DNA from 3 places in the Exiguobacterium abrahamii genome. Region 2 is predicted to be linked to each of the others. Evidence: a T-box and tRNA genes for the amino acid it is inferred to sense, from the RefSeq annotation. Region 2 holds a T-box; the other regions hold tRNA genes.
The links. The T-box of region 2 lies ahead of argS (arginine--tRNA ligase). A T-box ahead of a tRNA ligase gene usually reads a tRNA of that ligase, here a tRNA-Arg.
Positions count from the first base shown of each region.

Region 1: it has a tRNA-Arg gene. The T-box ahead of argS (arginine--tRNA ligase) is inferred to sense a tRNA for this amino acid. The anticodon was not compared.
Region 3: it has a tRNA-Arg gene. The T-box ahead of argS (arginine--tRNA ligase) is inferred to sense a tRNA for this amino acid. The anticodon was not compared.

Region 1 is NZ_JADOYC010000001.1:397,794-401,950, forward strand. It holds gene whiA (DNA-binding protein WhiA) at 1-584, shown strand, start outside; gene ITJ88_RS01935 (hypothetical protein) at 667-903, shown strand; partial or broken gene clpP (ATP-dependent Clp endopeptidase proteolytic subunit ClpP) at 1,023-1,607, opposite strand; tRNA gene ITJ88_RS01945 (tRNA-Arg) at 1,790-1,865, opposite strand; gene ITJ88_RS01950 (RNA polymerase factor sigma-54) at 2,020-3,162, shown strand; gene ITJ88_RS01955 (glutaredoxin family protein) at 3,153-3,413, shown strand; gene ITJ88_RS01960 (sugar-binding transcriptional regulator) at 3,529-4,157, shown strand, end outside.
Region 2 is NZ_JADOYC010000005.1:55,883-60,039, reverse strand. It holds gene ITJ88_RS13510 (GGDEF domain-containing protein) at 1-1,414, opposite strand, end outside; T-box leader at 1,544-1,762, shown strand; gene argS (arginine--tRNA ligase) at 1,823-3,505, shown strand; gene ITJ88_RS13500 (hypothetical protein) at 3,536-4,141, shown strand.
Region 3 is NZ_JADOYC010000001.1:646,461-650,617, forward strand. It holds gene rph (ribonuclease PH) at 1-428, shown strand, start outside; gene ITJ88_RS03180 (XTP/dITP diphosphatase) at 425-1,018, shown strand; gene ITJ88_RS03185 (metallophosphoesterase family protein) at 1,024-1,533, shown strand; tRNA gene ITJ88_RS03190 (tRNA-Arg) at 1,607-1,680, shown strand; gene ITJ88_RS03195 (hypothetical protein) at 1,774-2,307, shown strand; gene ITJ88_RS03200 (hypothetical protein) at 2,336-3,319, shown strand; gene tig (trigger factor) at 3,430-4,157, shown strand, end outside.

The DNA.
Region 1 (4,157 bases), on a different contig from region 2:
CGCGTGCTTATTTACGAGGGGCGTTCCTCGCCGGAGGTTCGCTCAACAATCCGGCAACGTCGTCGTATCACTTGGAAATCTTCAGCTTATATGAAGAACACAATGCGGCGCTCCGTGGTCTATCGAACGTCTTTGATTTGAACGCGAAAGCAATCGAACGGAAAAAGGGACACATCCTCTACATCAAGGAGAGCGAGAAGATTTCCGATTTCCTCAAGCTCGTTGATGCGACACAATCGATGCTGCGGTTCGAGGACGTCCGGATCTTAAAAGATATGCGTAACTCGGTCAACCGTCTCGTCAACTGTGAGACAGCGAACCTCAACAAGACGGTCGGTGCGGCATTACGCCAAGTCGAGAACATCAAGTTCCTTGAGCGGACGGTCGGACTCGATGTCTTACCGGATAAGTTGAAGGAGATCGCGATCTTGCGCGTGACACATCAAGACGTCACGTTACAAGAGCTTGGTGAGATGGTCGAAAGCGGCTCCATCTCAAAATCAGGGATCAATCACCGGTTGCGGAAAATTGATCAAATCGCTGAAAAAGTACGGAATGGAGAGTCGATGACAGGGGCCTTATAAGAGGGTCGCTTGCGGGATGAACCATAGTCTACTATAATATATAGTCGATGCAACTAAATGTTCGAATTAAGGAGTTTTTGAAATGGCTAACGAAAAGAAACGTATTTCGCTGACAGTCGATGCGAAGTTTGATGAAGTGTTAACAAAAAAAGCAAAATCAATCGGTGTACCGAAAAGCACACTCGTTGCTTTCGCAACATCTTTATTCCTGAAACAATTACAAGCAGAAGAAGAGCTTTCGCCACATGCGAATGCGATCTACTCGCTGATTCGTGAAAACCACGATATCGTTTCAGACATCACAGACTTGATCGACTGATCATCGACCTCTCGTTCTATAAGGAACGGGAGGTTTTTTTGTATGTAACGATAACAGACAGGGCTTTGCTTTTCTATGGATACAAAAAAGTGCCTCCCGAAGGAGACACTCTGGATGACTTAGGCACGTTCCATGACGCGGTCGATGAGACCGTAATCAGCAGCAGCTTGTGCTGACATGAAGTTGTCACGCTCTGTATCGCGTTCGATGACTTCAAGTGGTTGTCCTGTGTTTTCAGCCATGATTTTGTTGAGGTGCTCACGCATTTTGATGATACGCTCCGCATGGATTTTGATATCTGATGCTTGACCTTGTGTACCACCGAGTGGTTGGTGGATCATGATTTCAGCGTTTGGTAACGCGAAACGTTTTCCTTTTGCGCCTGCTTGGAGCAAGAACGCACCCATCGATGCTGCCATACCGATACAAATCGTTGAGACTTGTGGCTTGATGAAGTTCATTGTATCGTAAATCGCCATACCGGCAGTGATCGAACCACCTGGGCTGTTGATGTAAAGCGAGATTTCTTTATCTGGATCTTCTGCTGCTAAGAACAGAAGTTGGGCAACGACTGAGTTGGCGACGTTGTCGTCAATCGCGCTCCCGAGAAGAATGATGCGGTCTTTTAGCAAACGTGAGTAGATATCGTAAGCACGTTCCCCGCGGTTTGTTTGTTCGATGACTGTTGGAATTAACATAGTCTTTGCCTCCTTATAGTTGGTATGTAGCTTCCTATTCGACTTATCCTTATCATAATCCTTTGGTCAATATTGGTCAAAAGATACGATGCGACTTTTAGGTATTTTTCCATTACAAGGGCAAATGAAACATATCAATATAGAAAAAAGGCAACGCCATTGCTGGCATTGCCTTGTGGTTGAATAAATGGTACACCCGGAGAGATTCGAACTCCCGACACCTGGTACCGGAAACCAGTGCTCTATCCCCTGAGCTACGGGTGCATCTGATGTACTGAACAATTAATAGTATAGCGACATTTTTTCAGAAAAGCAATAGGGAAGGATGACTTTTCTTTTCCTGAGCGATTCGAGAAAGGTTCAGAGCACGTTTTTCAAAACGTTTCTTCTATAATAAGAAGTGGAGGAGGGGGAATCGATGGATCAACGCCAGGAACAGACGCAACAGATGACGTTATCGGCGTCACAACAATATCAGTTACATGTACTTGAGCAACCAGCAGCCGAGCTCGAGGAGGAATGGCGACGGTTGAAACGACGGTTGCATCGTCATTACCCGAATCAGGTTTCGCTAGAGGTCGAGCAGATGGCAGGACATTTGGCATCCTATGAAGACGAGCTTCTTGCACAAATACGTTTAGAATCAGTCAGACAGGAAATAGGATATATGGCGGAACAACTCATCGTGTATTTAGAAGCGGACGGTTTATTGCGGACATCGGACGAGCAGCTCGCTGCATCCTTCTCGACCGATGTCGCAACGATTACAGAAGCACGGACACTCTTACAACAATGTGAACCAGTCGGCATCGCTGCCCGCTCGGAGCGCGAGTGCCAATGGTTACAGGCGATCGAGCTAGACGACGCGGAATTGATCGGACTGACGGATCAGCTGCGACATGAACCGGCGAGTCAGGTATTCGCTCAATTCAGTGAACAGGATCGAGCGCGGTTGCGAAAACGATTGACGCGGCTGAGCCGGACACCGGATCTTCCAAAAGAAGAACGATTGGTCATGGCAGAAGCACGGATTCACCTGTTAGATGGAAAACTTCAGATCGACTGGATGACACTCGACACGGATCAGACGTGGCTCGGATTAAAAGAGGCAACGCCTTTTTTGCGCGCGTACGAACGACGCCGTGTCACGATGCATGCCATCCTCTCGATCTTGCTTGAGCGACAAGAACGCTGGTTCAAGGGAGAGCTGCATCTTGAGCCATTGACGAAAAAACAAGTCGCTGAGGCGACGGGACATCATCCGTCAACGATTGGTCGAGCGATTGCTGCGAAGTATGTCGAGACGGTCCATGGTCTCGTTGCTTTAGAAGACTTGTTCGTCTCACGGACGACAACCGGAGATTCGAGTTTTTTGATTAAAAGGCGGATCGCCGAATACATTCAACACAGCGATCGTCCGTTAAGTGATCAGCAATTGACGGATCGCCTGCAAGCAGACGGTCTGACAGTCGCGCGACGGACGGTCGCGAAGTACCGGGCAGCGCTTGGTTTAACGAAAAAAACGATGCAGCAAAGGAAGGCGCAATCAGAATGGGATTAAAACGACACAGACACTTAACACTCTATTCACGTCCGGGATGTACGCTATGTGAAGAGGCCGCCATCTTACTCGACTTCGTACTCGATGAGTTTCCGGAATGGACGTTCGAGGAAGTCAACATTGATCAGGATGAAGCGCTCAGTCTACGGTTTTTATATGAGATTCCGGTCGTCATGCATGACGAGGAAATCTGGAGTTATGGCAAATTCGAGACGGAAACGATAAGAAACCGCTTACTTCAAAAAACTTGAGAAACGAGACTTGCAAGGCGAGAAACGGACTGTTATGATAACGGTGTACCAAGTGGGACACGTTATGACATGCGGGACAGAAAGCGTCCAGCTACTTGAGAGGAGAGGGAAATACATGATTCGGCAGTTAGTCCAGATCCAAAAACGAATCGTGCCTGATCTGATCGAAGAAATGCAGACACGCTACGACATCCTTCATTACGTACGACTGATGCAACCGATCGGACGACGTACGCTTGCGACAAGCCTTGGCTTGACGGAACGCGTCTTACGGCGGGAAGTCGACTTCTTGAAGCAGCAAGACCTCCTAGAGGTCGCGACGCAAGGGATGTCCTTGACGGATGAAGGACGAAACGTTCTTCGCAGCATGCACAGCATCATGGGAGAACTCGCAGGGATCTCAGACATGGCGAAAGCTCTGAAAGAGAGGCTCGGAGTACGGGACGTCGTCATCGTACCGGGTGATTCCGATGAGACTTTCTGGGTACAACGAGACATGGGGCGGGCGACCGTCGCACGACTCAAACGAGAGCTTTCTTCAGACCATCACAATACGATCGCTGTCACAGGCGGTACGACGATGGCTTCCGTCGCGGCGATGATGTCGCCAGACAAGGAACACCGTCCGATGACGTTCGTTCCGGCACGCGGAGGACTGGGAGAAACGCTCGAACTACAAGCGAACACAGTATGCTCACGGATGGCATCACGCGCTCAAAGTGATTATCATCTGCTTCACATCCC
Region 2 (4,157 bases):
CGCCATAACGAGCAGCAAAGACATCATCATATTGCAATTGGATCGCCTGGATACGTCGACCGAGTTCACGAAGGACGAGATCGCCCACTTTATGACCGTACGTATCATTGACACGTTTGAAATGATCGATATCGAACAGGATCACGGAGAGCGGATAGCAGTCAGCGGAAAATTCCTGCCGACCGTGTTCGTAAAAAGCACGACTATTCGGTAACTCGGTCAAGGCATCGGTCCGACTTTCCGTATAGAGTTGGACCGTTTCACGTGAGCGTTCTAAGACGCGACAAAAGATGCGGAGCAAACGAGACAATTCGTCGGCATTCGTCACATCATAGGCGTCTGCGACTTGATGGAACAGGATGATTGAAACATCAACCTCACCGCTTGTAATCGAAGGAATCGCTAACATCGAGTGACGATCGACAGGCAATCCGATTTGAATATCGTTTCCCCAGTCGCAACGCAGACCATAGATGATCGGGGTATGCAAATCGTCGGCTGACAAGGAATGAAACAGTGGTAACACGTCGATCGGTTGTTTCGTCCGAATGTTATAGATGACTTGTTTCCGCTGTTGTTGAATTGAGATCCAACCTTCAGAAAACGGCAACAGATGTGGTAAATCGAGGAGCAGTGAATCGATCGTCTCGCGTTCGAAGCGGGAAATCAACAAGTGTTCCTTCGCATCATCGAATCGCTTGGCATTATCGTTTGCTTCAAGGGAGTCACCACGTTCTTGCAACAGACGTTTGAACAAGAAGAGAATCAAGGCGGATACTGTAGCCGCGACGAGCGGACTTTCATCGTAGAACCAGATTCCGAGTAGAGCACTTAACATGCTAATCCCGTAGACGAGGGACTGCAACTTTACGAGACGTTGCCAATCGTATTTCAAGTAGAGGAAGCGATTGACGAACAGACATTGGAAGTAAGAGACAAGAAAGACGGTGATTAAAAAGCCGGTGAAGGGAATCAAAGCTTTCATATACGTAAAGCTGGAACCGATTGGTCCGCCGAGCGCATAATACGCAAAGGCCGGAAGCGAGATGTAGACTAAATCGAACAAGGCATTGATCGGGTAGAGATAAACGAAACGTTTCCAACGAATCGCTTTTCGATGAGACATGAATTGAAAGACGAGAATCCCGACTTGGCTTAAAATCAAGGCGTACGTTAAACCGTAATTGAGGAATAAAAATAAGATGATGCCTTCTTGAAATGTATAGTAAATGCCACCACGACGAACATTATCGAACTGAAACAGGAGAACGAGTCCGAATAAATAAAGGGTGTTGATGATGGAGACAGAAGGATGGAAGGTTGGTGGATGAACGATGCCGATCACTAATAATGTCAAGGCGACGAGACCGAAGACGATCCAGCTCGTCCGGGCTACATGTTGGTAGTAGCGCATGAAACATCCCTCCCCCTGAGAAGTATCTTTTATTCCTATACCCGAATTGTGGAAATTTTGATAAGCCATTTACCAAAAAAATAAGGTTGAGAGAAAAGAAAGAATTGCGTATAATGTGAAAGATATCGAATACAGTCAATGATGAAGAGAGTAACGGTTGATATTCGTCAACTAGCGAATCAGGGAATGGTGGAAGCCTGAGGACGAACCGGTCGTGAAACGCACTTCTGAGACGCTGCCCGATTCCTGATGGAAAAGGCGTAGCCGGGGGAACCCCGTTATCCCCGAACAAGGTGGGTGTCGAAATGACACCAAGAAGAGTGGTACCGCGGTCATTCCGTCTCTTTGCGCGTGGCGCAAGGGGCGTTTTTTATTGCCAAAAAATCAGTGAAGCAGGAGGAAATAAAGATGAGTTATAAAGCGCAGTATGCAGAAGTATTACATCACGTCATGGAAGGTGCCTTATCGGTTGAACAAATCGAACAACTGATCGAGCAACCGAAACATGAAGATCATGGAGATCTGGCATTCCCATGTTTCATGCTCGCGAAAGCATTCCGTAAAGCACCGAACATGATTGCTTCGGAGCTCGCAGAAAAAATTGACGCGCCGTTGTTCTCGAACGTTCAAGCTGTTGGTCCTTACATCAACGTCTTCTTGAACCGGGAAGTCGTCTCGCAAGAAATCGTTAACCAAGTCCTGACGGAGAAAGAGGCATTCGGATCAAGTGAAGCGAATGGAAAAACGATCGTCACGGACTTCTCAGCGCCAAACATCGCGAAACCTTTCTCGATGGGTCACTTGCGTTCGACGGTCATCGGGAACGCGCTCAACCAAATCTCACGTAAAAAAGGGTACGACGTCGTCGGGATCAACCATCTAGGGGACTGGGGAACACAGTTCGGGAAATTGATGGTGGCTTACACGATGTGGGGTGAGGAAGAGGCAGTTCGTGCAGAACCAATCAAGGAATTGTTGAAATTATACGTCCGGTTCCACGAAGAAGCGGAAACGAACCCAGCTCTTGAAGATGAAGGACGTCTCTGGTTCAAAAAACTCGAGCAAGGTGATGAGCAGGCGACGACGCTTTGGACGTGGTTCCGTGAAGTTTCACTCGTCGAGTTCAACCGTGTCTATGAGATTCTCGGTGTTAAATTCGATAGCTTGAACGGAGAAGCCTTCTATAACGATAAGATGCAACACGTCATCGATTTGCTCGAAGAAAAAGATCTCCTCGTCGAATCAGAAGGGGCAATGGTCGTCGACCTCGAAGCAGAAGGTATGCCACCTGCCTTGATTAAAAAGAAAGATGGCGCAACGCTTTATGCGACACGTGACTTAGCAGCTGCCGTCTATCGTCTCGAAACGTACCGCTTTGAGCAGGCGTTCTACGTCGTCGGTGGGGAACAAGCGCTTCACTTCAAGCAATTGTTCGCAGTCTTGAAGAAACTTGGATTTGAGAACGTCGACGGAATGCACCATGTGCCGTTCGGTCTGATCATGAAGGACGGAAAGAAAATGTCGACGCGTAAAGGTCGGATCGTATTGCTTGAAGAAGTACTACAAGAAGCGATCGACGTCGCGAAGCAAAACATCGCGGAAAAAAATCCGAACTTAGCGAATGCCGAAGCAACGGCTCGTCAAGTAGGTGTCGGCGCCGTCATCTTCCACGACTTGAAGAACGAACGGATGAACAACATCGAGTTCGATCTTGAGCAGATGTTGAAATTCGAAGGCGAAACAGGACCGTATGTCCAGTACACGAATGCCCGTGCGCACTCGTTGCTCCGTAAAGGTGGCTATGATGGCACACCATTCGCTGGTAGTGCCGATGATCATGCATGGGGTGTCGTCTCGATGCTAAACCAATTCTCGACGGTCATCGATCGCGCGTTCACACGTCGCGAGCCGTCAATCATCAGCCGCTACGTCTTAGATCTTGCACAAAGCTTCAATAAATACTACGGACACGTCCGTGTTCTCGAAGATGACGCAGCAAAACAATCGCGTCTTGCACTCGTCAAGTCGGTTACGATCGTCTTGACAGAGGGTCTTCGTTTACTCGGTGTCGGCGCTCCAGAAGAAATGTAAGACCAATCCACGAATAAGAAGAGGTAGATTATGAAGACTGAGACGAAAGAACGATTACAGCAAGCTGCTTCACAAATGAAGCAGGAGCCTTTGGCAGAAACGGTCGCCTTCATGGCTGATTTTCACGGGAAAGTCGCTGCTTGGTTACCGGGAGAGTCTGTCGATTTCGTTCACGATTTCGTGACGGCGCCGGAAGCCGATTTGATTGCTCCGATCGAAGGAGACGCATTACGGACGAAAGATAATTTTGAATTCTTCATGCGTAAGAAACAGACACGAAAAAAACTTGGGGAATTGTTGACGCTTTGGAAGTCGGCACGCACGACAGAGACGTTGAGTCAAATCGATGTGATCGGATTGAAAAAGTGGCTCGCCCGAAATGAATTCCGTTCGGAAGACAAGCCGTGGGATTATTTGAACCGTCTGCATGTTCTCTTGTTCCTTGATTTGATGACGACGATCATCGATGATCATCGATTGACGAGTCTGCATGAGCAACTTGTCGGTACGACACCAGTTCCGACGAGCTTCGTACGTCGTCAAGGGGATGTCCGTCAAGTCATCGAAACATTCGCGGAAGAGACGAACTTCACACAAGTGGATGTCGTCAAGGCATCGCTTGTCCGTTATCTCTGATCAATAAGATGCATGA
Region 3 (4,157 bases), on a different contig from region 2:
GAACGATCTGGATCGATTGTGACGTTATTCAGGCAGATGGCGGTACACGAACGGCATCGATCACTGGTGGTTTTTTGGCACTCGTCCGAGCAGTCGATCAATTGATTCAAGCGGGAAAACTGACAGATACACCGATCAAAGAGGGCATCGCAGCCATCTCGGTTGGAATCGTCGAGTCGAATGTCTTGCTCGATCTATGCTATGAAGAGGACGCTGCGGCGGAAGTCGACTTCAATCTCGTCATGACCTCATCGGGTAAAATCGTCGAGATGCAAGCAACAGGAGAAGAGTCGACATTTTCCCGTCAAGAGATGCTCGATATGCTCGAACTTGGGGAAAAAGGAATTAAGGAGCTGATTGATGCTGGTCGTGAGGCACTCGGTGTCTCTTGGTGGTATGTAGGAGAAGAAGTGGGGGAACATAGATGAAAGTCATCGTCGCAACACACAATGCAGGTAAAGTGAAGGAACTTGAAAGCATGCTGGGTCGTCTCGGTTATTTGGTCGAATCGTTACTCGATCACGCTGATGCTCCGGAAACGGATGAAACAGGTGAGACATTCGAGGAGAATGCACTTTTAAAAGCAACAGAGGCAGCAGCCTACTTTGGTCACGCGGTACTTGCTGATGATTCAGGTCTTGAAGTCGATGCTTTAGATGGCGCTCCCGGCGTCTACTCGGCACGCTTCGCGGGTCTTGAAAAGTCGGATGCGGCGAACAATGCTCTACTACTGGAAAAGTTAGAAGGTGTTCCGGAGGAAGAGCGGACGGCGCGCTTCGTTTGTGTACTCGCGCTAGCGAAACCAACGGGTGAGACATTGACGGTTCGTGGGACGATGGAAGGGCGAATCGGTTTTGAAGCGTCGGGTTCGAACGGGTTCGGTTATGATCCATTGTTCGTCACAGAAAGCGGACAGACGGCTGCTGAATTGACGAAAGAAGAAAAAGCGATGATTAGTCATCGTGGCAATGCATTGCGTAAGCTCGAACAGGACTTAACTACTTTCTTAGGAGTGTGATGAAGATGAGAGCGTTGATCGTTAGTGATAGCCATGGACTAGAACAAGAACTGCTTACGATATTCGAACGTCATCAAGACGTGGATGCGGCATTTCATTGTGGGGACTCCCAATTGACGCGCGACATCGAATCATTATATCCATATCGTGTTGTGCGAGGGAATTGTGATTACGGACACGATTTTCCGGAAGAAGTCGTATCGGAAATGGACGGTCATACCATCCTTTGTGTCCACGGACATCGTCAGGACGTCAAATACAGTCTAGATGTCTTACAGCATCATGCGAAGGAAAAGCAGGCGGACATCGTCTTATATGGTCATTCCCATGTGGCGAAGGCTGAATATCGGGACGGCGTGTTATTCATCAATCCAGGTTCAATCCGGATGCCACGTCACCGACCAGACAAGACGTATGCGATTCTTGAAGTGGATCAAAACCGTTATTCTGTCGATTTTCTTGATGTGAATGGCGATCGAGTGAATGCCCTGCATCTGGACGGAACATTTTTGTAATAAAATAAATGCAATGTTTGTAATGTGATTGACACGAAAGAATTGTTCTAGTATAGTTTATTCGTGTTGACACGTCCCAATAGCTCAGCAGGATAGAGCAACGGCCTTCTAAGCCGTCGGTCGGGGGTTCGAATCCCTCTTGGGACGCTATAATTAAAATAGAGACTGCCCTTACGAGGGTGGTCTCTTTTTTTTATTCCGATTTTCGATTATAATTAAGGTATCATGAACTCGAAAGGGATGAACGCAATGTGGAAGGAAGTTGGAGCAGTCCTCGTGCTAAGTACGTTTCTTGCTGGATGTAGTGAGATTTCAAATACAATCGACGATGCAAAACAACAAGTCAACGATGTAAAAAATAGTGTCGATTACGCTGGAGAACTTCAAGGCATTGCAAAAGATACAGCACAAGTCACGTCAGATTTGTCAGCTTCCTTGAATGAGGCAGCTACGACAGCGCGTGAATCTGCAAACCCTGAACAGGCACTCGATCAACAAATCGAAAAGTTGAAGGAAAACGGAACGATTGATCAGTTCAATCAAGAACTGGATCAAATCGATCAACGATTAGCGGGACTTGAAAATCCGCCGCAAGAATTGCAAAATTTAAGTGCAAAACTCGAGCAGTACGTGAATCAATCGGAAGACATCGCTCGATTACTTGAAGCTGACGTCTCATTAGATACATTGAATCGATTAGGAATCGAGCAGGCAGGACAACTTCAAGAAGCGATTACGAACTGGACGTCTTTACTCGATCCATTTACGAAATAAGAAGTTGAACATGAAGGAGTGCCGGAATATGGGGACATCGCGCTGGATGGAACATGAACTAGAAGTAGAGCGAGCGCGCATTCTTCGTTTGCCCGCTTCTAAACAAGAACAATTAATTATGGAATTAGAGACTGACCAATTGACAGGAGAAGATGTCTTACACCGGCTCTATGTCATTCAACCACTCTTAATGCATGACCGGGAACGATTTGAAACAGTGGCAGAACGTTTTCTTGAAGTCGAGGGTGTCGAGCAAGTGCTCGCACTCTTTCTTTATGAACTCGGAGAACGTTATCCGATGAAACTCGCCTTGCGCTCGGCGTCACCGTATCTGCCGTATGGGCTCGCGCTTCGATTAGACGAAATCAAACAACAGATGCGTGTTCGCGAACAAAAGCCGGCAGTTCAAAACAATCCTGTTGCGCAACGTGAGGTAACATCAGCAACGAAATTGATACATGTGTTGCGACACGGCAGTTGGGTCGAACAAATGCGCCAATTGACCGGTAGAGAATTCGAACGGACATCTGAGCTCATTGCATACATCACACAAAAATACTTACAGGCGCAAGAGACAGAACATCAAAGTTTACTCGTCATTGATCAGTTATTAGGAAGCGTGCTTCATCACGTGTCCTATCCGGTAAGCATTCATGTGCCACACGTAGATGTAGACTGGACGATCTCGTCACGTGAAGAGTTAGAAGAAATCCTGCTAGTACATCAACAGGAGCAACAAGCGTTACTGGCATCGATGCATACGTTAGAGCGAATGGATCCGTTTCGAGCGTTGCTCGTCCTGCGATCGGATCAATTGATCCATCTTGAAGAGCGAGAACGAATCGGATCAGACATGGAGAAGTGGCTCGCAGCATGCGAAGAACTCGCAGGTCTGACATTTGAACGTGAAGAACCGGAACGTATCCTCAGTCCGCTGGCGAAGCAGTTATATCGAGCGGCACATATCCTTTATCCGGAAGTCATCGCATTCGAGCAGATTTACTTCGATTGAGACATCTGGAAACGATTCGTTCAACAGTGGTAATCGTCAGAACGATTGTGCTATAATGTGACTTGTTGTACACACATGTACGCTAATTGACAATTTTGGAGGGACTCAGCATGACTGCAAAATGGGAAAAACAATCAGGTAGCCTCGGCGTCCTCACGTATGAAGCGCCTGCTGAAGCATTTGATAAAGCGGTAGACCAAGCGTTCAAGAAAGTCGTTAAGACTTTGAACACACCTGGTTTCCGTAAAGGAAAAATGCCACGCGCAATGTTCAACAAAATGTACGGTGAAGAAGCACTGTACCAAGATGCACTCGATATCCTTTACAAGGACACAATCGAAGGTGCAGTCGTCGAATCAGGAATCGAGCCAATCGCGCTTGAGAACATCGACGTTGAAACACTCGAAAAAGGCAAGCCAGTCGAATTCAAAATCACGTTCGTCATCGAGCCAGAAGCTACACTTGGTGAGTACAAAGGTCTTGAGTACACAGCAGTTGAAACGAACGTTACTGACGAAGACGTCGACGCTGAACTCAAAACATTACAAGAACGCGGTGCAGAACTCGTCGTTAAAGAAGATGGCGTCATCGAGAATGGCGATACAGTCGTATTCGACTTCGCAGGTTTCGATGGGGAAAACCAATTCGACGGCGGAACTGCTGAGAACTACTCACTCGTCATCGGTTCTGGAAACTTCATTCCTGGATTCGAAGAGCAAATGGTCGGTTTAAAAACTGGCGAGCAAAAAGATCTTGAAGTGACATTCCCAGAGGAATACCACGAAGCATCACTCGCTGGAAAACCAGTTACATTCAAAGTAACGATCCACGAAGTTAA